Regions from separate parts of the Bradyrhizobium sp. CCBAU 53421 genome, predicted to be linked through region 1. Evidence: riboswitches for the same ligand, from Rfam matches in the RefSeq annotation. Region 1 holds a riboswitch; each other region holds the start of a gene.
What was found. Region 1 has a riboswitch for cobalamin ahead of XH92_RS03370 (TonB-dependent receptor). Riboswitches for the same ligand answer to the same signal wherever they lie in the genome.
Positions count from the first base shown of each region.

Region 1 (4,077 bases):
GCATGCCGTGGGCCTTCAAGAGATCGCGGGTCGCGCGCTTGTCGAACAGGCTGACCACGACGATGTCGGGCTTGAGCAGCAGCACGTCCTCGGCCTCGCCGGACAGAAGCGGATAGTTTCGCGCCTTTTCGGCGGCCCAGGATTGCCAGGCGTCACGCGAGAAACGGCTGAGGCCCATGATCTGGTCCGGGTCGGCCAGCGACAGCACCAGCTGGTCGCTGCAGACATTCATCGAGACGATGCGCGGTCCGGCGGCGGAGGCGGCTGCACACGACATCAGCCATGCCGCAACAAAGGCTGCCAGACGTCGCGCGCGCATTAGACGTCCGCCCACGGCACAATGACGGCCTCGCGCTGAAATTCGGCGCGGTAGGCGCTGACCCGGAATACGCTGGCCAACACGCTCTCCGACAACGCCACAGCGGGCGCGCCTTGCGCCGCCAGCCGTCCCTCCGACAGCACCAGCACATGATCGGCAAACCGCGCCGCGAGCCCGAGATCGTGCGTCACCACGACGACCAACACGCCGGTGTCGGCGACGTTGCGCAGCTTCTGCATCACGTCGATCTGGTGGCGCGGATCGAGCGAGGCGGTCGGCTCGTCGGCGAGGATCACCGGCGCCTCCACCGCCAGCACCCGGGCCAGCGCGACGCGGCTGCGCTCGCCGCCGGAGAGCTCGGTGACGCGGCGATCGCTGAACGCGGTGACGTCGACCGCCTGCATCGCCCGCAGCACCGCCTCGATATCCTTCGGCGACAGCCGCGCCGGATCGGTCGCGCCATGCGGATAGCGGCCTAGCGCGACGATATCGCGCGCCGGCAGCGGCCAGTGCACCATATGCCCTTGCGGCAGATAGGCGAAGCGCCTGGCGCGCTCGCGCAGCGGCAGCGACGCCAATGTGTCGCCGCCGATCCGGATCTCGCCGTCGGACGGAATCAGCCCGGCCAACGCACGCAGCAGCGTGGTCTTGCCGGCGCCGTTCGGCCCGACCAGCGCGACCAGATGACCGGCTGCCAGCGACAGCGAGACATCGTGCAGCACCTTGCGGCTGCCGAGCGAGGCGTTGAGCGCGGTGGCGGAGAGCAGCGTCATGCCACGCCTCCGCCGAGCGCGCGGCGTTCGCGCATGATGAGGTAAAGGAAGAACGGCACGCCGATGATCGAGGTCAGCACGCCGACCTTGATGTCCGAGGTCTGGGGGATGATGCGCACCGCGATATCGGCCGCGAGCAGCAGTGCCGAACCGGCGAGCGCGCTCGGCACCAGGAGCCGCGCCGGATCGTGACCGATCAGAGGACGCATCAGATGCGGCGCGACGAGGCCGATGAAGCCGATCGTGCCGGTCACCGCCACCGCGCCGCCGACGCCGAGCGCAACACCCGTGATCACGAGGAGCCGCAGCCGCCCGACATCGACGCCGAGGCTCTGCGCGGCTTCCTCACCGAGCGTCAGCGCGCGGAACGCGCTCGCCTGGCTGAGCAGGACGGCAGCACCCGCGATGATGAAGGGCAGCGCCAGCGCCACGTGCTGGAAGCTGCGGTCTTCCAGCGAGCCGAGCAGCCAGAATGCGATCTCCAGCACCACGAAGGGATTGCTGGAGAGATTCATCACCAGCGCCGTCGCAGCCCCGGCAAAGCTCGAGATCGCAAGCCCGGCGAGGATCAGGATCAACAGCCCGGCATTGCGGCCGGCGATCGCGAGCAGCGCGAACACCGAGCCGAACGCGGCGATGATCGCCACCACCGGCAGTGCGTAGGAGCGGACATCGGCAAGGCCAAGCGCGATCACCAGCACCGCGCCGAATGCCGCCGATTGCGGCGCGCCGAACAGCGACGGCGAGGCCAGCGGATTGCGCAGCAGGCCCTGCAGCGCCGCGCCTGACAGCCCGAGGATACCGCCGATCGCGAACGCCAGGATGGTGCGCGGCAGCCGGATCTCGCGCACGATCACCTGCGCCACGTCGCTGCCGCCGCCGAACAGCGCCTCGATCACCGCAAGCGGCGACAGCCGCACCGGCCCGACGCCGAGCGAGATCACGCACAGCAGGACCACGAGCGCGAGCAGCGCCGCGGTGGCGCTCCACCGGCGCCGCGCCGCGACCTCGGCCGCCAAGGCAAAATCCCGCACGCTCATCCAATCCATGCTCTTACAGCGATCGCCGTGGCAGACAAGCGACACCCGACAAAAACCGTGGTCCCCCTGGCCGCCGCCCGACCGCCGCCGGATTGACTTTGCCGACCGGCCGAACCCTAGATGACCATGACGGTTCTTTCATGAGATGAAAAGGGAATGCGGTGCGGGGAGACTTCCCCAATGCCGCGGCTGCCCCCGCAACTGTATGCGGTGAATCCTTCGTCACAGGCCACTGGGAATCTCGGTCCTGGGAAGGCGACGAAGGGTAACGACCCGCGAGCCAGGAGACCTGCCGTCAGCCGTGGTCACACGCGAAGATGCCGGTCGGGGAGTACAGGCATGAGCTTCACCTGATGCTGCAAGCACGATGGTGAGACTGGTTCGCGGTGACGTGCCACTGACGTCACCGAGGTCTCGCTTCATGTTCTCCCTCCCTCCGCATCGGCGCCGCCGCGCGCTTCTGCTCGCGTCGACGATGATCGCGCCGACAATCATCATCTCCACCGCGCGGGCGCAGCAGGCGCCCTCTCCCGATCAGCTGCCGGCCATCGAAGTCACCCGGCCGAACGACCAGAATTTCACCCGCGCCAGGCCGGCCGCTGACGAGGCGCCGGCGCCGCGCCGCCCGGCGCCGGGCACCCCGCAAGGCAACAATGTAGGCAGCGGAGCCGGATCGAACACGACAGGGACTGGAGCAGCCTCCGGAACTGGCGGCACTGGCGGCGGCCGCCAGTTCGCCGGCATCGTCGGCTCCTCCTCGGCCGTGATCACCGCCGACGACATCGCGCATTCGCCATCGCAATCGCTGCCCGAGATTCTCGCGCAGGTGCCGGGCGTCCAGCTGCAATCGCTCTATGGCGGCCCGAACGGCGCCAAAACCTCGGTCGACCTGCGCGGCTTCGGCGCATTCGCCTCCGACAACACCCTGTTCCTGCTCAACGGCCGCCGCCTCAACGACGTCGACAAGGCCGGCTTCGATCTCACCACGATCCCGCTGGATTCGATCGAGCGCATCGAGATCACCCGCGGCAACACCGGCGCGGTGCTCTATGGCGACAATGCGGTCGGCGGCGTGGTCAACATCATCACCAAGACCGGCGCCGGCGGTCCGCCGGCCACGATGCGCGCCGAAGGTGGCTTTGGCTCGTTCAACACCCGCATGGCCGCGGTGTCCGCGGCGCTCAATTCCGGCCCGTGGTCGACCTCGTTCTACGGCAACGGCATCAAGTCCGACGGCTACCGCGTCAACAATGCGCTCGACCAGCGCAACGCCGTCGGCAACGTCAACTACACGACATCCGATCTCACCGCCTTCCTCACCGTCACCGGCAGCGACCAGAAGCTCGGCCTGCCCGGCGGGCGCCTAGTCGATCCGTCGATCGGCGTCAACGAGCTGCTCACCGATCGCAGAGGCGCGGCAACGCCGTTCGACTATGCCAATCAGCAGACCGCCAGCGTCACCGCCGGCTTCACCAAGACGCTGATCAACGGCGTCGACCTCATCGTCGACGGCGGCTGGCGGCAGCGCGAGACGCAAAGCGGTTTCTTCGGCACCGTGCCGACCATCAACTTCGCCTCGACCTACAATGACGCGGCGCTCGAAACCTGGTCAATCACGCCACGCCTCAGCGTCAAGAACGTCATGCTCGGCATGCCGTCGACGATCCTGACCGGCATCGACCATTACGATTCGACCTTCCGCGAGGCGCGCGGCGCCTATCGGGGCGTCGATCCCTATCACATCTACAATATCGAGCAGCAGACCGTGGCCGGATACTGGCAGCATACGCTGGGCCTGCTGCCGACGACCGATTTCTCTTACGGTGCGCGCGTGCAAAACACGAGCGTCTCGGCGCGCGATCGATACGATCCGAATGCGCCGTTTGCCTTCGACACGCAGGCGGCACCGCTCGACAGCAACGAGACCCAATACGCACTGCATGTC
Region 1 is NZ_CP030047.1:752,545-756,621, reverse strand. Features, by position in the region: gene XH92_RS03385 (ABC transporter substrate-binding protein) at 1-319, opposite strand, end outside; gene XH92_RS03380 (ABC transporter ATP-binding protein) at 319-1,092, opposite strand; gene XH92_RS03375 (iron ABC transporter permease) at 1,089-2,132, opposite strand; cobalamin riboswitch at 2,246-2,444, shown strand; gene XH92_RS03370 (TonB-dependent receptor) at 2,608-4,077, shown strand, end outside.

Region 2 (4,077 bases), 3.8 Mb from region 1:
AGGCAGATGTGGGCTCGCCCCAGTGCGGGCTTCGCTCGTCTCGACCCCGTGAAGAACGGGAGAGGGAGCACAGCGCCGTCGCCGTTCGAGCTGATTTCATTCAGCGCTAACGCGCCAGCGCGAGCAGGCCCTCGACATCGAGATGGGCCTCGATGTGCGCGGCCAGCGCGTCGAGTGCGCTCTCGACCCTGGCGCCGTACGGCTGATCCGCGGCAGGGATATCGAGCTGCGCGAGGAACGCCTTGCGAAATCCGTCCGATGCGAACAGGCCGTGCAGATAGCTGCCGTGAACGCGCCCGTCACGCGACATGGCGCCTTCCGGCGAGCCGTCAAGCATCGAGAAGGGCCGCGCGCGATCCGGGCCGTCGGTGCGTCCGATGTGGATTTCGTAGGCGCTGATCGGTTGACCGGTCGCGGCATGCGCCGCGCTGACGCGGGTCAGCGTCTTCTGTTCGGTCATGACGGTGGCCACATCGAGAAGCCCGAGCCCGGGCGTTTCGCCGGCGGGACCCTCGATCCCATCAGGATCGGCGACGCTCTCGCCAAGCATCTGGTACCCGCCGCACAGGCCAAGGACATGGCCGCCGCGGCGATGATGCGCAAGAAGATCGATGTCCCAGCCCTGCGCGCGCAGGAAAGCGAGATCGCCGCGGGTCGATTTCGAGCCGGGCAGGATGACCAACCTCGCATCACCCGGGATGGCTTCGCCCGGACGTACCATCACGAGATCGACGCCGGGCTCGAGCTTCAGAGGATCGAGATCGTCGAAATTGGCGATCCGCGACAGCGCCAAAAACGCGATCTTGCACTGGCCGGGCCTGCGCGCCTCGCCCAGCCCAAGCGCATCTTCGGCCGGGAGCTCACCGGCGCGGGCGAACCACGGCAGCACGCCAAAGCCGTGCCACGCGGTGCGCGCCTCGATCAGGCGGTAGCCGTCGTCGAACAGCGAGGGATCACCGCGGAATTTGTTGATGACGAAGCCGTGGATCATCGCGGCATCATCGGGGTCGATCACCGTCTTGATGCCGACGAGCTGCGCGATCACGCCGCCGCGGTCGATGTCGCCAACCAGCACCACGGGCACGTCGGCCCTCCGCGCAAAGCCCATATTGGCGATATCGGACTGGCGCAGATTGACCTCGGCGGGGCTGCCGGCGCCTTCGACCAGCACGAGGTCGGCGCGCGCCTTCAGGCGCGCAAAGCTCTCCAGCACCGCGCCCATCAGCGATGGTTTCATGCCCGCATATTCGCGCGCGCGGGCGGTCGCAATCCGCTTGCCGTGCACGATGACCTGCGCGCCGACATCGGTTTCCGGCTTCAGCAGCACCGGGTTCATGTCGGTATGCGGCTCGACGCCGGCAGCGAGCGCCTGCAGCGCCTGCGCGCGCCCGATCTCGCCGCCGTCGACGGTCACGGCGGCATTATTCGACATGTTCTGCGGCTTGAACGGCAGCACGCGCAGGCCGCGTCGTCTCGCGGCACGCGCGAGGCCGGCGACGATGAGCGACTTGCCCACATCCGAACCGGCTCCCTGAATCATCAATGCGCGCGCCATGGTGATGTCTATCAGAACTCGACGCCCGGTTGCGCCTTGATGCCGGAGCGGAAGGGGTGCTTCACCAGCGTCATCTCGGTGACCAGATCGGCGATCTCGATCAACTCGTCCTTGGCGTTACGCCCAGTGAGCACGACATGCGTCATCGGCGGCTTCGAATTGGTCAGGAAGTCGACAACATCGGCGATCGCCAGATAGTCGTAGCGCAGCGCGATGTTGATCTCGTCGAGCACGACCATCCGCAAGCTCGGATCCGCGATCAGCTGCTTGGCTTTTTCCCAGCCGGCTTGCGCTGCCGCGATATCGCGGGCGCGATCCTGCGTCTCCCAGGTAAAACCTTCGCCCATCGCATGGAATTGACAGAGATCGCCGAAATGCCCGGTGAGCAGGCGGCGCTCGCCGGTATCCCAGGCGCCCTTGATGAACTGTACCACCGCGCAGGGAAAGCCGTGCGCGACGCAGCGCACGATCATGCCGAAGGCGGAGGAGGATTTTCCTTTACCGGCGCCGGTATGAACGATGATCAGGCCCTTGTCACCGCTCTTGGTCGCCATGATCTTGTCGCGGGCGACCTTCTTTTTCGCCATCTTGGCCGCATGGCGCGCATCCAATGAAGGGTCGGTGCCAACGGCGCCGTCTTCAGCGTCGTTTCCATCAGAAATCATCACGTTCCTTCGGCTTGACAAGTGCGAGGCTTGGACGAATGGTGGGCCCGCGTTGGTTCCTGTCCTACGACAGGCGAAGAGGGAATGCGATAGGGCTCTGACCGCAAGGTTTGCCCGAAGCGTAGCCGCCCCCGCGACCGTGACCGGAGAGATGCCCAAGCCACTGATTCCCTGATGGAGTCGGGAAGGTGGGCATCAAGGGAGAAATCCCGCTCCGCAAGCCGGGAGACCTGCCGACGCAGTGTGTTTGAGACCGGCGGACGGGGTGTTCCGCGACGGGGAACGGGCCTGTTCACGTCAGGTTCGTGTGCCTCATCGCTTCCCGCAGTCAATCCAGGAAGGGCGATGAGCGTTACACTTCATGTCTGCATCACCTGCCGCGCCGGCCAGACGCTGGCCGAAGGCGAGACCGCGCCCGGTGCGCGCCTGCATGCCGCAATTGTCGACGCCGGCGTGCCCGATAGCGTCAATCTGGTTCCCGTCGAATGCTTGTCGGCCTGTAGCCAGGGCTGCTCGGTCGCGCTCAGTGCGCCGGGGCGGTGGTCCTATGTCTACGGCCGCCTCTCCGCCGATCATGCCAGGGATGTGATTGCCGGCGCTACCGCCTATGCCGCGGCGCCTGACGGCATCGTGCCGTGGCGCAGCCGTCCCGAAATCTTCCGCAAGCAGTCGCTTGCCCGCATTCCACCTCTTCCCGTCGTGCCGGAGGCCGCAGAATGACCACGCTCGCCAAGGTTCCGGTCACCGTCGTGACCGGCTTTCTCGGGTCCGGCAAGACGACGCTGATCCAGCATCTGATCCGCAATGCCAACGGCAAGAAGCTCGCGGTGCTGGTGAACGAATTCGGTAGCGAAGGCGTCGACGGCGAGATCCTGAAGTCGTGTGCGGATGCCAATTGCCCGACCGAGAACATCGTCGAGCTCGCCAATGGCTGCATCTGCTGCACCGTCGCCGACGATTTCATCCCGGCGATGGAGCAGCTGCTCGCACGCCCGGTGAAGCCCGATCACATCGTGATCGAGACATCCGGCCTCGCGCTGCCAAAGCCGCTGCTGAAAGCGTTCGACTGGCCGGAGATTCGTTCGCGGATCACGGTCGACGGCGTGGTCGCGTTGGCCGACGCCGAGGCCGTCGCCGCCGGGCGCTTTGCGCCTGATCCCGCGGCGGTCGACGCCCAGCGCGCGGCTGATGACAATATCGATCACGAGACGCCGCTGTCGGAGGTGTTCGAGGACCAGATCGCCTGCGCCGATATCGTGCTGCTGACCAAGGCCGATCTCGCGGGTGCCCAAGGGATCAGTGCGGCCAAGGCCGTGATCGCGGCGGAGATGCCGCGCGAGGTGCCGATGCTGCCCGTCGTCGACGGCGCGATCGACGCCCGCGTGATCCTGGGCCTCGAGGCTGCGGCAGAGGATGACCTCGCATCGCGCCCCTCGCACCATGACGGTGAGGATGAGCACGAGCACAATGATTTCAATTCCGTGGTGATCGACCTTCCCGAGGTCTCGGACGTCGATGCGCTGGTCGCATCGATCAAGGGACTGGCACGCGAACAGAACGTGCTGCGCGCCAAGGGCTACATCGCGGTCGAAGGCAAGCCGATGCGGCTATTGGTGCAATCGGTCGGCGAGCGCGTCAGGCATCAATTCGACATGCCCTGGGGCGTGCGGGCAAGGCAGTCAAAGCTCGTCGTGATCGGCGAACACGGCGATATCGACGAAGCTGCGATCAGGGCTCGGCTTGGTGTCTGATGCACGTCGTCTTCCGCGAGAGCCGCGGCCTTGAGGAGACCGCGACGCCAAGGGACCTCGGCCAGGATCCGGCCGATCTCGTGGTGTTGTCGTTTTCCGACAGTGA
Region 2 is NZ_CP030047.1:6,180,834-6,184,910, reverse strand. Features, by position in the region: gene XH92_RS29360 (cobyric acid synthase) at 107-1,555, opposite strand; gene cobO (cob(I)yrinic acid a,c-diamide adenosyltransferase) at 1,567-2,220, opposite strand; cobalamin riboswitch at 2,257-2,473, shown strand; gene XH92_RS29350 (DUF1636 domain-containing protein) at 2,566-2,940, shown strand; gene cobW (cobalamin biosynthesis protein CobW) at 2,937-3,971, shown strand; gene cobN (cobaltochelatase subunit CobN) at 3,971-4,077, shown strand, end outside.
Region 2: it holds a riboswitch for cobalamin, as region 1 does, so the genes downstream of both, XH92_RS29350 (DUF1636 domain-containing protein) here and XH92_RS03370 (TonB-dependent receptor) in region 1, are expected to answer to the same signal.

Region 3 (4,077 bases), 2.6 Mb from region 1:
CTTCGCGGAATGGGCCGAGAGCAACGGTGCTACCCTATGACGAGCTGCGAGGGGCTCGCGGTTTGTCGCAAAAGCGTAACAGGTCAAGTCAGCGCTTCCGAACGCGTGTGCTTTGCTGCTCCTCGGAGGCGCTCAGCGTCAAGGAGCTGCGCCGCGATCTTGCTTTGTGCGACCATCGGCCGAGGCCTTTCGCGTCCTCTCTATTGCTTCCCGTTCACTTGGCTCTATCCGATCGAACCAGGAGCCTGGAGGAAAGGCCGCGATACGCTTGGCGAAGAAAGATTGCGGCTCCCAATCTTGTCCCTCGCTCTTCTCGAAAGCGATGACGCCGTTGTGGGTAAAATAATGGGGCCCTGGAATCTTACAGTTCACCAAAAGCAGAACGCGCCACAGATCCCCCCTCTCGGTCGGCTTGTCATTCGGTTTCGACACGTAATCAACTACAACGGGTTCAATGATATGGCAGCGGCCGTGCCGCAGAAGATTGCCGAGCTTGCCTTGCGCAGTCGTCACGAAATTGAAGTTGGCCGGATCATGCAGAAAGTGAAGATTTGCGTCCCTTTCGCCATCTGTGACTTCACTGGCGATCAACGAGAGCGCCAAGGCACGCCAGCCCAACTCAATCGGCTTTGCATATGTCGACGCAAGTGTAATCGTCCCGTCGGTCGCGATCTTCCAAGTGATAGCGTACTGTTCGTCTGATCTATTGTCCGGGTGCCTGGTCCATGAAAAATAGACATACTCTGTTCGGTCAATTCCTTCGGCGACTCCCCATGATCGAGGCACAAAGTGAGCCACCTTCGAGACCATGGAGATGATTTGTTCTATAGTCTCACCATCTTGCGCTCGCCACGTTGACTTGACCCTTTCGACAAGCGCGTGGTCGTTGGCGCGAACATTGTTGCTCGTCACCGCCAGCCCGGCCAGGCAGATCAGCGACCGACCGATACAGAACCAAAGCACGCGTCTTCCAGGCATTTTCTTCATTGCTTCCGGCCCATCTAGTTATCATCCACACGTCAATTCCAAAGCGGGACGTCCTCCTCAACGTGCTATGCGCAGATCGCAAGAAGTTAGCGGCAACGTGACGCGGGCGCCTGCCGATGTCCCGCACGAGCAGGCGCCGTCCCTCGATGTCACGCGCCGCTAACTTCAGTGGTCAGCCAAAGCCTCAATTTGCAATGCTGGACCTGCCCAGGAGGAGAAGCCTGGACATGCCGAGGACCTGCATTCTTCGTGCCAGGCAATAACCGGCAGTTCGCGCCAGATTTGTGCCGTCTTTGTCGACTTACCGACCTGCGCACGTTCTAATGTTACCATACAGCCTATTCGCCACGACTTCCGTGAATGATTCTTATCACGCACTGAATCTTCGACAGTGCGGGCGAATGCCTTGCTGCCGGAGTCTTGACGACAATTGGGAGCAGGTATGCCGCCATCGATCCGTGTGATCCAGGGGCGTCGCCGCTACTACGAATGTCGAGGGCGCCCAAGCCTGTTGTGCTTGGCACTTTGCGGCCTACATCAACGCGGAGCCGCCCTTCAGCGGCGAGCGATTTGGAATCGACGTTAAGGAACTTCACGGATCAAGCAGGCGGACGAGACGTGGCATTCTCCGCTCGCGCAATGTTATGGGCCGTCGTCTACCTGCTCGTCATTGCAGTCAACATTAGAGGAACTGCGCTTCCACGCAGCCGTGTCGACCGGCAAGAGGGAAGCCTCAGGTCTTGCTAGCTTCGGCTTGAATTACTGAACGCTTTCGAGAGCATCTGTCTGACGGGGTGGCTCATAAAAGGCCTTGCCATCCAGCCGAACAGACCGACAGTAAAGACGGCAGCAGCAAAGACGCCGAGGGCGCTCCAAACAGCCATTTTCATTGCGAGGCTCTCTTGTGGTTGTGGTGATTCAATATGCTTGCTTTGGCCAGTATCACCAAAACATCAGCTTGACGCCTACCAGGATTGGCTGGTCGTACATCGACATGCTCGCTGAGCACGCTGCTGGATTTAGCGCATACCTCTTGCGCCTATTCGACACTGATCCATGGTTATTGGTGGAGAGGGAGGACGCATCGAAGCGTGCTCGATGAATCGTTCGAAAGCCGGGCCGCATGAAAACGTCCAACTCGGCGTGGTACCTTCATCCTGCAGGCCGCGTCGTCTCTTCCATAGATCTGACACGCCGCCCGACGCCACGCGCCTTCGAGATGGCCATTCCGATATCTTATGATTCGAGAGTGGCGTCCACGTCGCGATCAAGAGTGGCCTTGGAACGTCATTCGCGTAAGAGGCCGCAGCACCAATTTGAGAGGTTGACGGCCGAGTTCTCTTGCCGATAATCCAAGTCGTCGAGGTTCTCCGGTTTCCATTTGATCCGGAGCTAAGAGGGAAGCCGGTGCCAATGCCGGCGCTGCCCCGCAACTGTGAGCGGCGAGCCACTGTCCAATCACTGAAGCCCGCGCGGCTTCGGGAAGGCCGGACAGCAGCAATGACCCGCGAGCCAGGAGACCTGCCCCGACAATATGTTCATCCACGGGCGGGGTGTCCCGGTGGTGCGCTAAGCAGCCGTCGCTCGGGCGACTTCTCCTGCCTGCGTCCGCCATGGCCTTTGCCCCCAACCCGGGGTTAGCGCTATGTCTCTTCTCTCACTTCCGGTTGCCACGCTCGGAACGCCGCGCATCGGTCCAAGGCGCGAGCTCAAATTTGCACTCGAAAGCTATTGGGCCGGAAGAACCAGCGAACAGCAGTTGCTCGAGGATGCGGCCGGCCTACGTGCTGCGAACTGGGCGCGCCAGAAGTCCCTCGGTGTCACCGTCATTCCGTCGAACGACTTCTCGCTGTACGATCACGTGCTCGACACCAGTGTCATGGTCGGCGCCATCCCGGAAGTCTACGCCTCGAAAGCCGAGCCCGTTTCCCTCAAGACGTATTTCGCCATGGCACGCGGTTCACAATACGACAGCCGGGGTGCGAGTTGCGGCCACGGATCTCGCGGCGATGGCGCACCCGCGCAGGAGATGACCAAGTGGTTCGACACCAACTACCATTACATGGTCCCGGAATTTCACCGCGGACAGACTTTCAGGCTGTCCTCTCGCAAGCCTATCGAGGAGTATGAGGAAGCCAAGGCCCTTGGCTTTCAGACTCGCCCTGTCCTGATCGGCCCGGTCACATTCCTAAAGCTAGGCAAGAGTGCTGATCCTGCGTTCCAGCCACTGTCACTACTGGATGACCTGCTACAGGTTTATATCGAGGTTCTGCAGGAATTGGCCAAACGTGGGGCAAATTGGGTTCAGTTCGACGAGCCCTGCCTGGTTCTTGATCTGGATGAGGAATCAAGAAAATCCTTGCTACATGCCTATGACCGGCTCGCCAAGGAAGGGCCGGCCATCAAGATCATGGTCGCCAGCTATTTCGGTGGCCTCGGCGACAATCTTCCCACCGCCTTGCGCCTGCCTGTCGCCGGGCTGCACGTCGACCTGGTTCGGGCGCCAGCGTTATTGGGCCAGATCATTACCGCCAAGCGAAGTGATCTTGTCGTGTCACTCGGCGCGATAGACGGCCGCAATGTGTGGCGAACGAATTTGTCGGCACTGCGCCAGCGGCTCGATCCCGCTATCGCGAAGCTCGGCAAGGATCGCATACAAATCGCTCCCTCCTGTTCGCTGCTTCACGTGCCGGTCGATGTTGAACTCGAGACGGAGCTCGCTTCAGACGTCAAGAGTTGGCTTGCATTCTCGGTTCAGAAGATTCGCGACCTTGCGACCTTGGCGCGCGCTCTTGCGGGTGATCAGAATGTTGCCGGCGCTCTTGCGGAATCGGAGCGCGTCACCACCAATCGTGGGACTTCGCCAAAGATCCAAGATGCCGGTGTCGCCGTCCGGATGAGAGCGATGAACCAGACCACGCGCCGGCGCGCCAGTCCATTTGCCAGTCGTGCCGAGATCCAGCGCAAGCGCTTCAAACTACCGGCGTTTCCTACCACGACGATCGGATCGTTTCCGCAGACTGCGGAGGTCCGCAATGCCCGCGCAGCACACGCGCGAGGCGCGATGAGCGACGGACAATACGACGAGTT
Region 3 is NZ_CP030047.1:7,413,493-7,417,569, reverse strand. Features, by position in the region: gene XH92_RS34770 (nodulate formation efficiency C protein) at 139-987, opposite strand; cobalamin riboswitch at 2,334-2,531, shown strand; gene metE (5-methyltetrahydropteroyltriglutamate--homocysteine S-methyltransferase) at 2,633-4,077, shown strand, end outside.
Region 3: it holds a riboswitch for cobalamin, as region 1 does, so the genes downstream of both, metE (5-methyltetrahydropteroyltriglutamate--homocysteine S-methyltransferase) here and XH92_RS03370 (TonB-dependent receptor) in region 1, are expected to answer to the same signal.

Region 4 (4,077 bases), 1.9 Mb from region 1:
CCTCCTTGGCTTCGAAGAAGCCGAAGACCGGGGCAATCCGCAGCTGGGTCAGTCGCCAGTCGGCGACATAGCGGACGTAAGTGTGGATCTGCTCAGGCCTCATGCCCTCGATCCTGCCGAGGCCGAAGGCGAGGTCGACGAAATTCTCCTCCAGCTTCACCATGGTTTTGGCGACGTCGACGATATCGTCACGGACGGAGCGCGTCACGGCGCCGGTTTCACGGTTCCATTCGTGAAACAGCTTGATAATGCCCTCACAATGCAGGCTCTCGTGGCGAACCGACCAGCTTACGATCTGTCCCATGCCGTTCATCTTGCTGTGGCGGGGGAAATTGAGCAGCATCGCGAAGCTCGCGAACAACGCCATCCCTTCGGTGAAGGCGCCGAACATCGCCAAGGTCCTGGCGACATCGGCTACTGTGTCGACGCCGAACTCGTGCATGTAGTCCGCCTTGGCACGCATCTCGGAATAGCCGCGAAATGCCTCGAAGTCGGTCTTGGGCATGCCGAGCGTTTTGAGCAGCAGCGCATAGGCGTCGATGTGGACCGTCTCCATATTGGTGAAGGCCGCCATCATCATCTGGATGGTGAGCGGCTGGAAGATCGGGATGTAGCGCCTAAGATAGTTATCGCCGACTTCGATGTCCGATTGAGTGAAGAAACGGAAGATCTGAGTGAGCAGCGCGCTCGCTGTCGGTAACGTGGTCCGACGCCCAATCTTTCAGGTCGGCACCAAGCGGCACTTCCTCGCCCATCCAATGGGTCTACTGCTGGCGCTTCCAGAACTCGTAAGCCCAGGCGTAGCGATCGACGTCATAGCTGCCAGTCGAGTCGAGGAGGCCGACGCGCCGTTTGCCGATCAGTGTGCGTGGATCGACGGATGAGAGATCGATCACTGACATGCGAGGCACTCCTCATAGTCAGCGCGCCGCTGCGCCGGCTGCGGCCGCGCCGCCTTGTCGCCGTCAGCGATGTTGCCGGCGAACGCCGCCCGCGAGATCGATTTTGAACGGCAGTAGTAGAGGCTCTTCACCCCGCGCTTCCATGCCGTCCAATGCAGCATGTGGAGGTCCCACTTATCGACGTCAGCCGGCAGATAGAGGTTAATCGACTGACTCTGACAAATGAACGCGGCGCGGTCGGCGGCTAGCTCGACGATCCAGCGCTGGTCGATTTCGAAGGCGGTGCGAAAGACCGCTTTCTCGTGCTCCGACAGGATGTCGAGATGAGCGACGGAACCCTCGTGCGCGATGATCGACTGCCAAGTTGCCGAAGTATCTGCGCCCTTGGCGGCCAGCAGCTTGGCGAGATGCGGATTCCGCACCGAGATGGCACCGGACAAGGTCTTATGGGTGTAGATGTTGGCCGGAATCGGCTCGACGCAAGCGCTGGTCCCGCCGCAGATGATGCTGATCGAGGCGGTTGGCGCGATCGCGATCTTATGGCTGAAGCGCGCCATCACACCGCGTTCCAGTGCATCCGGGCACGGCCCACGCTCGCGCGCGAGCGTCACGGATGCCGCGTCGGCATCGCGACGGATTTTCCGGAACATGTTCAGATTGAACGACTTGGCCACGACACTTTCCATCGGAATGCCCTTGGACTGCAGGAACGAATGGAAACCCATGACGCCGAGGCCGACGGAGCGCTCACGCAAGGCGGCGTAGCGGGCACGCTTCATGCCGTCCGGCGCCACCGTGATGAAGTGGGTCAGCACGTTGTCGAGGAAGCGCATGACGTCCTCGATGAAGCTTGGCTTCTCATTCCACTGGTCCCAGGTCTCGAGGTTGAGCGACGACAGGCAGCACACCGCGGTGCGGTCCTCGTCGCGATGATCGATGCCGGTCGGCAGGGTAATTTCGCTGCACAGGTTGGAGGTAGAGACCTTGAGGCCGAGCTCGCGCTGGTGCTTGGGGAGCGACCGGTTGACGGTGTCAATAAACAACAGATAAGGCTCGCCGGTCTGAAGCCGGTTCTCCAGGATGCGTTGCCACAGCTGCCGGGCGTCGATCTCGCGGATGACATCGTTGGTCTTCGGGCTGCGCAGAGCGAACGCGGTGCCGGCGCCCACGGCACGCATGAACGCGTCGGTAACGCTGATCCCGTGGTGCAGGTTGAGACTCTTGCGGTTGAAGTCGCCGGACGCCTTGCGGATCTCGAGGAACTCCTCGATCTCGGGATGGTGGATATCGAGATAGACCGCCGCAGAGCCGCGCCGCAACGAGCCCTGGCTGATCGCCAATGTCAGGCCGTCCATGACGTGGATGAACGGGATGATACCTGAGGTAACGCCGCCCTTCACCTTCTCGCCGATCGAGCGAACGTTGCCCCAGTAGGTGCCGATGCCGCCGCCGTTAGAGGCAAGCCAGACATTCTCGTTCCAGGTGTCGACGATGCCTTCGAGCGAGTCCGACACCGAGTTAAGGAAGCATGAGATCGGCAGACCGCGCGTGGTGCCGCCGTTGGACAGCACCGGTGTGGCCGGCATGAACCACAGCCGAGACATCGCATCATAGAGACGTTGGGCATGCGCAACATCATCCGCGAAGGCGCAAGACACCCGCGCGAACATGTCCTGGAGCAATTCGCCGGCGAGCAGATAACGGTCGGTCACCGTCAGCTTGCCGAACGGCGTCAACAGGTCGTCGCGCGTCCGATCGAGCTTGAGATCGGCCGGCCTTGGCGATGGCGCAAGGGGGCGCGGCAGCGGAGCCGGCGATGGCAAGACACGACACAACTCAGGCGGGCTAGGCCTTGCCTGCGCTGGTCCCGCCCGCACATGCGACGGCTCAATGAGATGACCCTCCTGATCGAAATTGTAAGACGGCGACATCGGCAACCCCGCGATGTGAGGCGCGGGCCGCGCGGACAACTTGCGAGGAATCCGGGCAAATGTCCCCGGCTGCAAGCGACCCACCGGGGCACCCCGCCCGAGGACTTTCGTTCGGTCGCGGCAGGTCTCCTGGCTCGCGGGTCACTGCGGCCGTCGGCCTTCCCGGCGCTGTGTCGCGCCAGTGACCATGATGACAACCGCTCGCCGCTCTCAGTTGCGGGGGCAGCCCCGGAGTTGCCGTTTTGGCGCACCGGGTTCCCTCTTAGCTTCCGACCTACAAGGTGTGGGGGGCGGAAGACCGTGACTGGCTACAGATAGGCACTACTCGCCCGGACCGTCAACTGGAGAGATCGAGATTTAGAAGGCAAAAACATACCGATCGCCCGGACCACGCTATCGCCGCTGTCACTTTCGCTCCAGATGATTGGAGATGCCGTTGGGCCGCCTTTCCAGTTTCCGTCGAGTTTGCGCATAGTCGAGGAAATTCTGGCCCACGTGTCGCATTGATGCGATCTATGAAACCGCGCGTCATTGGAGAGGGAATTCGGCGGCAAGGCGCTCTTAGATTTGAATCGCAGCGCTCCCCGCTCGCGGCGACAAATGGCATCTGGACGAAGTCGTTATCCATCGTCGGCGAACAACGTCGGCTCTGGCACGCCTTCGACCAGAATGGCTTTGTTTTTCGACGTATTGATCCAGCGCCGAAGGACTCGCGCGCTGCACTGTGGTCCTTAACTGTCAGGGCTCCAGCGCAACCTGCAAGCCCTCGTCGCTTTCAACATGAACGTAACGGGGTCCAATCGGACGTCCCCTGCCGCTGGCGACGGTGACAACGTCTTCCAGAGGCGTGGCCCGTGCATCCGCCTCTGGGCGAGACAAGATCAGATCGGCATGAAACAGCCCCTCTGATTCGAGGCCGGTCGCATCCACACCTAGGGCCGCCAAGCTGGCCAAACAACTTTCAAACTCTTCAGCATCGCGAAAGCGACGCTGGATGAACGTCACGCCGGTAAGACGTTCTGTCACAAGACCACGCTTTGCAAACGCCTCGGCCAAAGATTCAAATGGGAACATTCGTAGCACGAAGGAGATGATCCATGGTTGCTTCTCTGTCGCATCGAGAATCTCGCTGAACGTCTTCTCGGTAACGTAGCCGATGCATCCGGTTGACATGATAACATCCACGGAGCGGAGAATGCGCGCGCTGTCCGTCGATAGCGCCTCCTTTTCAAGGTCAGCGACGA
Region 4 is NZ_CP030047.1:8,072,647-8,076,723, forward strand. Features, by position in the region: gene XH92_RS37485 (ribonucleotide-diphosphate reductase subunit beta) at 1-718, opposite strand, end outside; gene XH92_RS43455 (hypothetical protein) at 765-902, opposite strand; gene XH92_RS37490 (ribonucleoside-diphosphate reductase subunit alpha) at 893-2,725, opposite strand; cobalamin riboswitch at 2,935-3,151, opposite strand; gene XH92_RS37495 (class I SAM-dependent methyltransferase) at 3,572-4,077, opposite strand, start outside.
Region 4: it holds a riboswitch for cobalamin, as region 1 does, so the genes downstream of both, XH92_RS37490 (ribonucleoside-diphosphate reductase subunit alpha) here and XH92_RS03370 (TonB-dependent receptor) in region 1, are expected to answer to the same signal.